One region of the Actinomadura sp. NEAU-AAG7 genome, then DNA from elsewhere that is predicted to be linked to it. Evidence: predicted binding sites of a transcription regulator. Region 1 holds the regulator's gene; the other holds the start of a gene.

Region 1 (4,205 bases):
ACGCCGCCCGCCTCGCCGAGGGGACGACCCCGGCGCACGCGCGCGAGGTGCTGGACGCGGCCGACCGCCGCATCGAGCGGATCATGCTGGAGCTGCGGCTCGCGGAGGGCTGCCCGGTGGACCTGCTGGACGAGCGGGCCGCCCGCCGCGCCGTCGCGGACGGCCTGCTGGAGCCCGCGCCCTTCGATGGCGGCCGCGCCGTCCTGACCCTGCGCGGCCGCCTGCTCGCCGACGCCGTCGTCCGCGACCTGACCTGACCTGACTCTCGGGCAACCGCGCGAACGCCTCAGGTGACCATCGGCCAGGCCATGAACGAGGGGTAGCGGTACCACTCGCCCCGGTTGCCCGCGACGCCCGCCAGGATCAGGAAGATGATCTCCGCGACGGCCTGCACGAAGATCGTGACGAACCCGATCAGCACGAACATCAGCACGAAGTTGATCATGAGGTAGACGAACTGGGTGATCGCGAAGTTGAGGCCCTGCGCGCCGTGGTGCCGCAGGAACGGCGAGGTGTCCTTCTTGATCAGGAAGACCAGCAGCGGGGCGATGAAGCCCAGCAGGAACTGGCCGATGTGGGTCATCAGCGCCCACGTCCGCTCATCGGAGGTCGTCGTCCCGGGCGCGCCGGGAGGCCCGTACGGCTGGACCTGCCCGCCGTAGCCCGGCTGCTGCCCGTACCCGCCCTGGCCGTAGCCGGGCTGCTGCCCATATCCCTGGGACGGTGCCCCGTAGCCCGGTTGCCCGTACCCGGGCTGCTGCTGGTACCCCTGCTGGCCGTAGCCCTGCTGCCCGTAGTCCTGCTGCCCGTACCCGGATTGGCCGTACCCGGATTGGCCGTAGCCCTGCTGCCCGGCTCCGGGCTGGGTGTCCCAGCCCGGCGGCCCCTGCGGAGGCTGGTGCCCCTGGCCGCCCGGCTGCTCGGGTTGCCCGTGCGTCATCGCGGTGCTCCTTACCGGCACCGCCCGTCGGACGGGCCGTGGTCAGAAGGCGGTCACGAAGTCGATGAGTTCCTCTACGCGTCCGAGCAGGGCCGGTTCGAGGTCGGTGTAGGTGTCGACCGAGCGGAGTATCCGCTTCCAACCGGCACCCACGTCGTCCCCCCAGCCGAGCTCGGCGAGAACCCCTTCCTTCCAGGGTACGCCGCGAGGGATGCGCGGCCAGGCGGAAATGCCCACGGCGGCGGGCTTGACGGCCTCCCAGACGTCGATGAAGGGGTGCCCGGTGACGAGGACGTGCGGGGAGGTGACCCGCGCGGCGATCCGGCTCTCCTTGGACCCCTCGACGAGATGGTCGACGAGGACGCCGAGCCGCCGCCCCTCGCCCGGGGCGAACTCCTCGACGATGGCGGGCAGGTCGTCCACGCCCTCCAGGTACTCCACGACGACGCCCTCGACCCGGAGGTCGTGCCCCCAGATCTTCTCCACCAGCTCCGCGTCGTGGACGCCCTCCACGTAGATGCGGCTCTCCTTGGCCACCTTGGCCCGCGCCCCGCGCACCGCGATCGAACCGGACGCCGACCGGGCGGGCCCCGCCGCCCCCGCCTCCGGGGCGGCGGGACGGACGAGCGTCACCGGCTTCCCGTCGATGAGGAACCCCGACTTGGTGAGCGGGAACACCCGCCGCTTGCCGAACCGGTCCTCCAGTGTGACGCCGAACTTGTCGCAGCCGACGACCGCGCCGCAGAAACCGCTGCCGGGGTCCTCGGCCACGAGGCCGGGTTCGGCCGGAATCTCGGGTATCTGGCCTTTGCGGGGCCGTCGCCAGTCGCCGGACAGCACGTCGTTTCCGTAGTTCTTACTCCGCACGGTTCCGCACATTAACCGGAAGGATAAGATCGCGCAGCCGTCCGGAAGCGTGCCGCCGCTCCTTCCCCGGCCCGCCGCGGGGGCACGGCGGGGGAAGTCGCGGGGGACGCGGGGGCCGCGGCCTCTGCAGTCCGGCGCCTCCGGGCCGTACACTTGGCACTCGGAAGTACGGAGTGCCAGCGGTGCAGGCCGGTGGCGAGTGACGAATGGGGCCCGCGGCGGGGAGCGCGGCAGGGGATGAAGGAGGTGACCAGGTGTTGGACGACCGGAAACTCGCGGTCCTGCGCGCCATAGTCGAGGACTACGTCTCCACGAACGAGCCGGTGGGCTCCAAGGCCCTGGTGGACCGGCACAACCTCGGCGTGTCCTCGGCCACCATCCGCAACGACATGGCCGTGCTGGAGGAGCAGGGGTACATAGCCCAGCCGCACACGAGCGCGGGCCGCGTCCCGACCGACAAGGGCTACCGGCTGTTCGTCGACCGGCTGTCGACGATCAAGCCGCTGTCGGTCGCCGAGCGCCGCGCGATCGAGACGTTCCTGTCGGGCGCCTACGACCTCGACGACGTCGTCGGCCGGACGGTGCGGCTCCTCGCGCAGCTCACCCGGCAGGTCGCGGTCGTGCAGTACCCGTCGCTGACCCGCTCGTCGGTGCGGCACGTGGAGCTGGTCCCGGTCGCCGAGGGGCGGCTGCTGCTCGTCCTGATCACCAACACGGGACGGGTGGAGCAGCGGGTCATCGAGACCCACGGCGGGGTCTCCGAGGAATCGATCGGCCACCTGCGGGCGTTGCTCAACACATGCCTGGACGGCCTCGGGCTCGGCGACGTGCCCACCGCGATCGCGGACCTCCCCGACAAGGTGGGCGCCGACGACCGGCCGCTGGCGGCGTCGGTGCTGTCGGTGCTGCTGGAGACGCTCGTCGACAAGCACGAGGAGAAGATCGTCTTCGCGGGGGCGGCGAACCTCGCCGCCGTGGACTTCTCGCAGAGCCTGCGGGACGTGCTGGTGGCGCTGGAGGAGCAGGTGGTCCTCATGCGGCTGCTCGGCGAGACCGGCGACTCCTCTACCCTTACGGTGCGGATCGGCACCGAGAACCCCGACGAGGGGCTCCGATCGACCTCGGTCGTCGCCGCCGACTACGGCGTGGGCGACCTCACCTTGGCCCGGCTCGGAGTGCTCGGGCCGACACGCATGGATTACCCCGGCACGATGGGAGCGGTACGGGCAGTGGCACGCTACGTGGGTCAGATCCTGGCGGGGTCGTAAGTGGCCAACGACTACTACGCGACCCTGGGCGTCCGCCGCGACGCCAGCGCCGACGAGGTCAAGAAGGCCTACCGCCGCCTCGCGCGCGAGCTCCACCCGGACGTCAACCCGGACCCGGAGACGCAGGAGAGGTTCAAGGAGATCACCCAGGCCTACGAGGTGCTCTCCGACCCGAAGAAGCGCGAGATGTACGACCTCGGCGCGGACCCGTTCGCGTCCGGCGGGGCCGGCGCGGGCGCGGGCGGCTTCGGCGGCGCCGGGTTCCCCTTCAGCGACATCATGGACGCCTTCTTCGGCACCGCCGCCTCGCGCGGCCCCCGGTCGCGGGCCAGGCGCGGGCGCAACGCCACGCTGCGGGTCGAGCTCGACCTCGCGGAGACGGCGTTCGGCACGACCCGCGAGCTGTCGATCGACACCGCGGTCGCCTGCACGGCCTGCGAGGGCTCCGGCTGCGCGCCGGGCACCCACCCCGAGTCGTGCGAGACGTGCCACGGCCGGGGCGAGGTGCAGCAGGTGCAGCGCTCGTTCCTCGGCCAGGTCATGACGGCCCGGCCCTGCCCGGCCTGCGGCGGCTTCGGCTCGGTGATCCGCAACCCGTGCGCCGAGTGCTCGGGCGACGGCCGGGTCCGCACGCGCCGCACGGTCAAGGTGAAGATCCCGGCGGGCGTCGAGAACGGCATCCACATCCAGCTCGCGGGGGAGGGCGAGGTCGGCCCCGGCGGCGGCCCGCCCGGCGACCTGTTCCTGGAGATCGTGGAGAAGGCCCACCCGATCTTCGAGCGGGAGGGCGACGACCTGCACTGCACGGTCGAGATCCCGATGACGGCCGCCGCGCTCGGCACCAGCGTCACGGTCGAGACGCTGGACGCCGCCGAGGGCGTCGACATCAAGCCGGGCACGCAGTCCGGGCAGGTCATCACGCTGTACGGGCGCGGCGTCCGGCACCTGAACGAGAGCGGCCGCGGCGACCTGATGATCCACGTGAACGTGGAGACCCCCGGCCGGCTCGACGAGGAGCAGGAGGAGCTGCTGCGGCGGCTCGCCAAGCTCCGCGGCGAGGAGCGCCCGCCCGGCAAGTTCGCCCCCGGGCAGCGCGGCATGTTCTCCCGCATCAGGGACGTGTTCAACCA
Region 2 (4,205 bases), on a different contig from region 1:
GGCGAGCGACTTGTCGAGCCGGTTGAAGCGGACGGACGCGGCCTCCATGCTGCCCTGGAGCCGGTCGAGCCGCTTGGCCATCTCGTCCATGCGCTGCGCGGCCTGCTGCGTGGCCTCGGTGATGTGCTGCGCGGAGTCGAGGACGGCCTGGATGCGCGTCAGGCCCTCGTCGACGTTCTCGGCGACGACGCCCACGTCGGCCCACAGCGCGGGGAGCTCGGCGACGGGCTTGACCCGCTCGCCGAACGCCTCGATGTGCTCGGCCAGCCCCTCGGCCCACTCCGGGGGCTTGCTGGACAGGTCGTCGACCTGCCCGCGAACGCTGTCGATCTGCCCGGTCAGCCCGCTCAGCTCCCGCTCGCGGACCTCGCGGAGCAGCCACTCCATGCCTTCGAGCCGCTGGCGGATCTCGTCCAGGACCTGGCCCTGGGAGCGCTGTTCGTAGACGTGGTCCTGCGCCGCACGGGCGAGCAACTCCCGCATCCGATCCGAGACCGGTTGACCCCCCGTCTGCAGGAAGTTGTGATTCGTTTCCACCCGATGCTCCTTCGTGTGCCGACGCGACGAATTGGCGCACGGCATTGAATCGTGAAGTCGCCACTGTAGTGCGTGGGCACCGCCACGAAAACGGGGAGCTGGGAACATTGTGAGTTCTGCGGAATGTGCCTGTTATCCCATTGAGGGGAAAAGCGATGGTTCGCAGGGCGTGAGGGAAATTTCTGATTAGTCGGTCATCGGGGGGTTGGTCGGGTCATGTACGGTGCCGCGCGGGGGTGCGGGGCATGCGCGGCCGGGTTCGCGGCGGGGTTCTGTCCGTACATCTCGTCCAACATCGTCAGTTCGCGTCCCGGCTCGCGGACGGTCGGCGCGGTGGGCGCCGGCCGGGGCGCGCCGTCCGCCTGTCGGCGGCGGGCCATTTCAGAGTCGCATTTGGGTGTGCCCGCCGCCCGGCGGCTGAACCTGCCTTGGTGTTTCTTCGCCTGAGGATCCCGGCGGAACCGATTCCCGCGCCGGGCCCCGGTCTTGCCGGGAAGGGGAGAACCGTGGACAACGCAATGCCGGAATACGCCGATGATTTGCGCCGCCGTGGCGCGTCGCCCGGGACCGCTTGGCGTTCCCCGTCCGCGCGGAAGATCTTTGGCCCGATTAGCGGCCGGGCGCCGCGTCCGGGCGGGTCAGCAGCGCCACCGGGGCGTCGCCGACGCGGGTCACCACGACCGTCAGCGCGCCCCCTTCGGGCTTGCGGCGCCCGCCGAAGCCGAGGTCGCGGCGCAGCCGGTCGACGTCCACGGCCGAGCCGCGCTTCTTGACCGTCAGCACGCCGACCTCGCGGCGGCGCAGTTCCGCGCGCAGCCGCTTCACCGAGAACGGCAGCACGTCCTCGATCTCGTAGGCGGCGGCGAACGGCGTCGGACGCAGCACGTCGGAGGTGACGTAGGCGATCCGCGGATCGGCCAGCCCGCCGCCGACCAGGTCGGCGACCTCCGCGACCAGATGCGCGCGGATCACCGCGCCGTCGGGCTCGTAGAGAAACCGGCCCCAGGGGCGCACGTCCGGATCGCCCAGCCCGCCCGGCGTGAGCGTGTGCCCCTCCTCCAGAGCGCCGGACGAGGTGTCGTTGGGGAGCAGCGTCGCCCTGCGGCCCACGTCTCCCGCGAGGTCGCCCATCCACAGGGCGGCCTCCTTCACGTCCCCTCCGACCGACACCCACTCCGCTTCGGCGCCCTCCGGTACGGTCTCGTGCGGAATCCCGGGCGCGACCTTCACGCATGCGGCCGGAACCCGTCCCGCCATTTCCAGGACCGTGTCGAGCGGCGGCTCATAGGAACGCGGATCGAAGACGCGGCCGCGCGCGGTACGGCGCCCCGGATCGGCGAAGACGGCCGCATAGCCATCCGTTCGCTCCTCTGTCGCGTCCCCCACCCGGACGGACGCGACGTCCTCCAACCCGAACGCGGCCACGTTCGCCCTCGCCACCTCGGCCGTCAGCGGGTCGATCTCCACGCCGTCCCCGGCGAGGCCGGCGCGCGCTCGGGCGATCAGGTCGGCGCCTATCCCGCACCCCAGTTCGAGCGTCGCCCCGGAGCGTCCGGCGAACCGGCGCGTGCGGTGCGCCGCCACGCTCGCCCGGGTCGACTGTTCGAGCCCGGCCTGGGTGAAGTACATGCGGCGGGCGTCCCGTCCGAACTTGGCCAGCGCGCGTTCGCGGAACCGCGCCTGCGTCAGCGCGGCCGCGACCAGCGCGGGATCGTGCCGCCCGCGCAGCCGCGACGCCGTGCCGAGCAGCGCGCCCTCGCCGAGGTCCGCGGCGGCGGCCTCCTCCAGGACGTCCTGCCCCTCGGGGGTCAGCAGGGCCCGGAACGACGCGATGTCCATAAGCTGGAAGTTATCGCCCCGTGAACGCCGCGCGGCCGTCCGACCGGCGCCTTCGTGTCCGTGTTGACGGGCTACCGGGCACGGAATAGTCTCCACACTGGCACTCTCACCGCGAGAGTGCCAAACACAGCGACAAGGTCGGTCTGGCACCCGCGACGACAGGCCGGTCCAGGGTCGCCTCTTCTGTCACATGTGCCGGTCGGTCAGCCGTGGCCGGCCGAGGACCAATCGAAGGGGAGGTCAGATCGTGACGACCGCCACCAAGGTTGTTCTCAAGCCGCTTGAGGACCGCATCGTCGTCCAGCCGCTTGAGGCCGAGACCACCACCGCGTCGGGCCTGGTGATTCCGGACACCGCCAAGGAGAAGCCCCAGGAGGGCACCGTCCTTGCCGTTGGCCCGGGTCGCGTCGACGACAAGGGCGAGCGCGTGCCCGTCGACGTCAAGGTCGGCGAGGTCGTGCTCTACAGCAAGTACGGCGGCACCGAGGTCAAGTACAACAACGAGGACTACCTCGTTCTCTCGGCCCGCGACGTCCTCGCGGTCATCGAGAAGTAATCACCGAGACGTGATGCACCCGCCCCGGTCCGCGCCGCCTTCGGCGGGGTGGCCGGGGCGGATCGCGTGAACAAGGAGTATCCGCATGGCGAAGATCCTGGAGTTCGAGGAGGACGCGCGCCGGGCTCTTGAGCGCGGCGTCAACGCTCTCGCGGACGCCGTCAAGGTGACGATCGGCCCGCGCGGCCGCAACGTCGTCATCGACAAGAAGTTCGGCGCGCCGACGATCACCAACGACGGCGTCACCATCGCCCGCGAGGTGGAGCTGGAGGACCCCTATGAGAACCTCGGGGCCCAGCTCGCCAAGGAAGTGGCGACCAAGACCAACGACATCGCGGGCGACGGCACCACCACGGCGACCGTGCTCGCGCAGGCGCTGGTCCGCGAGGGCACCCGCAACGTGGCCGCGGGCGCCTCGCCGCTGAGCCTCAAGCGCGGCATCGACACCGCCGCCCAGTACGTGTCCGACCAGCTCCTCAAGTCGGCCCGCGAGGTCGAGGAGAAGAGCGAGATCGCGCACGTCGCGACCATCTCCGCGCAGGACGCGCAGATCGGCGAGCTGATCGCCGAGGCGTTCGAGAAGGTCGGCAAGGACGGCGTCATCACCGTCGAGGAGGCCCACACGATGGGCCTGGAGCTGGAGTTCACCGAGGGCCTCCAGTTCGACAAGGGCTACCTGTCGCCGCACATGGTGACCGACCCCGAGCGCATGGAGGCCGTCCTGGAGGACGCCTACGTGCTCATCGTGGACGGCAAGATCTCCAACGTGCAGGAGTTCCTGCCGCTGGCCGAGAAGGTCGCCCAGACCAAGAAGCCGCTGCTCGTGGTGGCCGAGGACGTCGAGGGCGAGGCCCTGGCGCTGCTGGTCGCCAACAAGATCCGCGGCACCTTCACCTCCGTCGGCGTGAAGGCGCCGGGCTTCGGCGACCGCCGCAAGGCGATGCTGGGCGACATGGCCACCCTCACCGGCGGCCAGGTCGTCAGCGAGGCCATCGGCCTCAAGCTCGACTCCATCGGCCTGGAGGACCTCGGCCGCGCCCGCCGCATCACCGTCACCAAGGACGCCACCACCATCGTCGACGGTGAGGGCTCCTCGGACGACATCGCGGCGCGGGTCAACCAGATCAAGGTCGAGATCGACAACTCCGACTCCGACTGGGACCGCGAGAAGCTCCAGGAGCGCCTCGCCAAGCTGTCGGGCGGCGTGTGCGTGCTGCGCGTCGGCGCCGCCACCGAGGTGGAGCTGAAGGAGAAGAAGCACCGCCTGGAGGAC

Evidence for each region. The regulator HrcA, encoded in region 1, represses chaperone genes, less so after heat shock. The targets are predictions, from matches to a motif close to TTGGCACTCTCNNNNNGAGAGTGCCAA.
Region 2: a site for HrcA is predicted at 2,474-2,500, ahead of groES (co-chaperone GroES). Genes of this name have one in related genera too.

Annotation. Positions count from the first base shown of each region.
Region 1 covers NZ_JAHFZY010000003.1:123,574-127,778, forward strand. Annotated here, with positions in the region: gene hemW (radical SAM family heme chaperone HemW) at 1-257, shown strand, start outside; gene KLI87_RS15160 (DUF4870 domain-containing protein) at 287-940, opposite strand; gene KLI87_RS15165 (DUF3097 domain-containing protein) at 983-1,807, opposite strand; gene hrcA (heat-inducible transcriptional repressor HrcA) at 2,062-3,075, shown strand; gene dnaJ (molecular chaperone DnaJ) at 3,076-4,205, shown strand, end outside.
Region 2 covers NZ_JAHFZY010000004.1:259,116-263,320, forward strand. Annotated here, with positions in the region: gene KLI87_RS20260 (apolipoprotein A1/A4/E domain-containing protein) at 1-483, opposite strand, end outside; gene KLI87_RS20265 (SAM-dependent methyltransferase) at 1,147-2,376, opposite strand; gene groES (co-chaperone GroES) at 2,621-2,932, shown strand; gene groL (chaperonin GroEL) at 3,018-4,205, shown strand, end outside.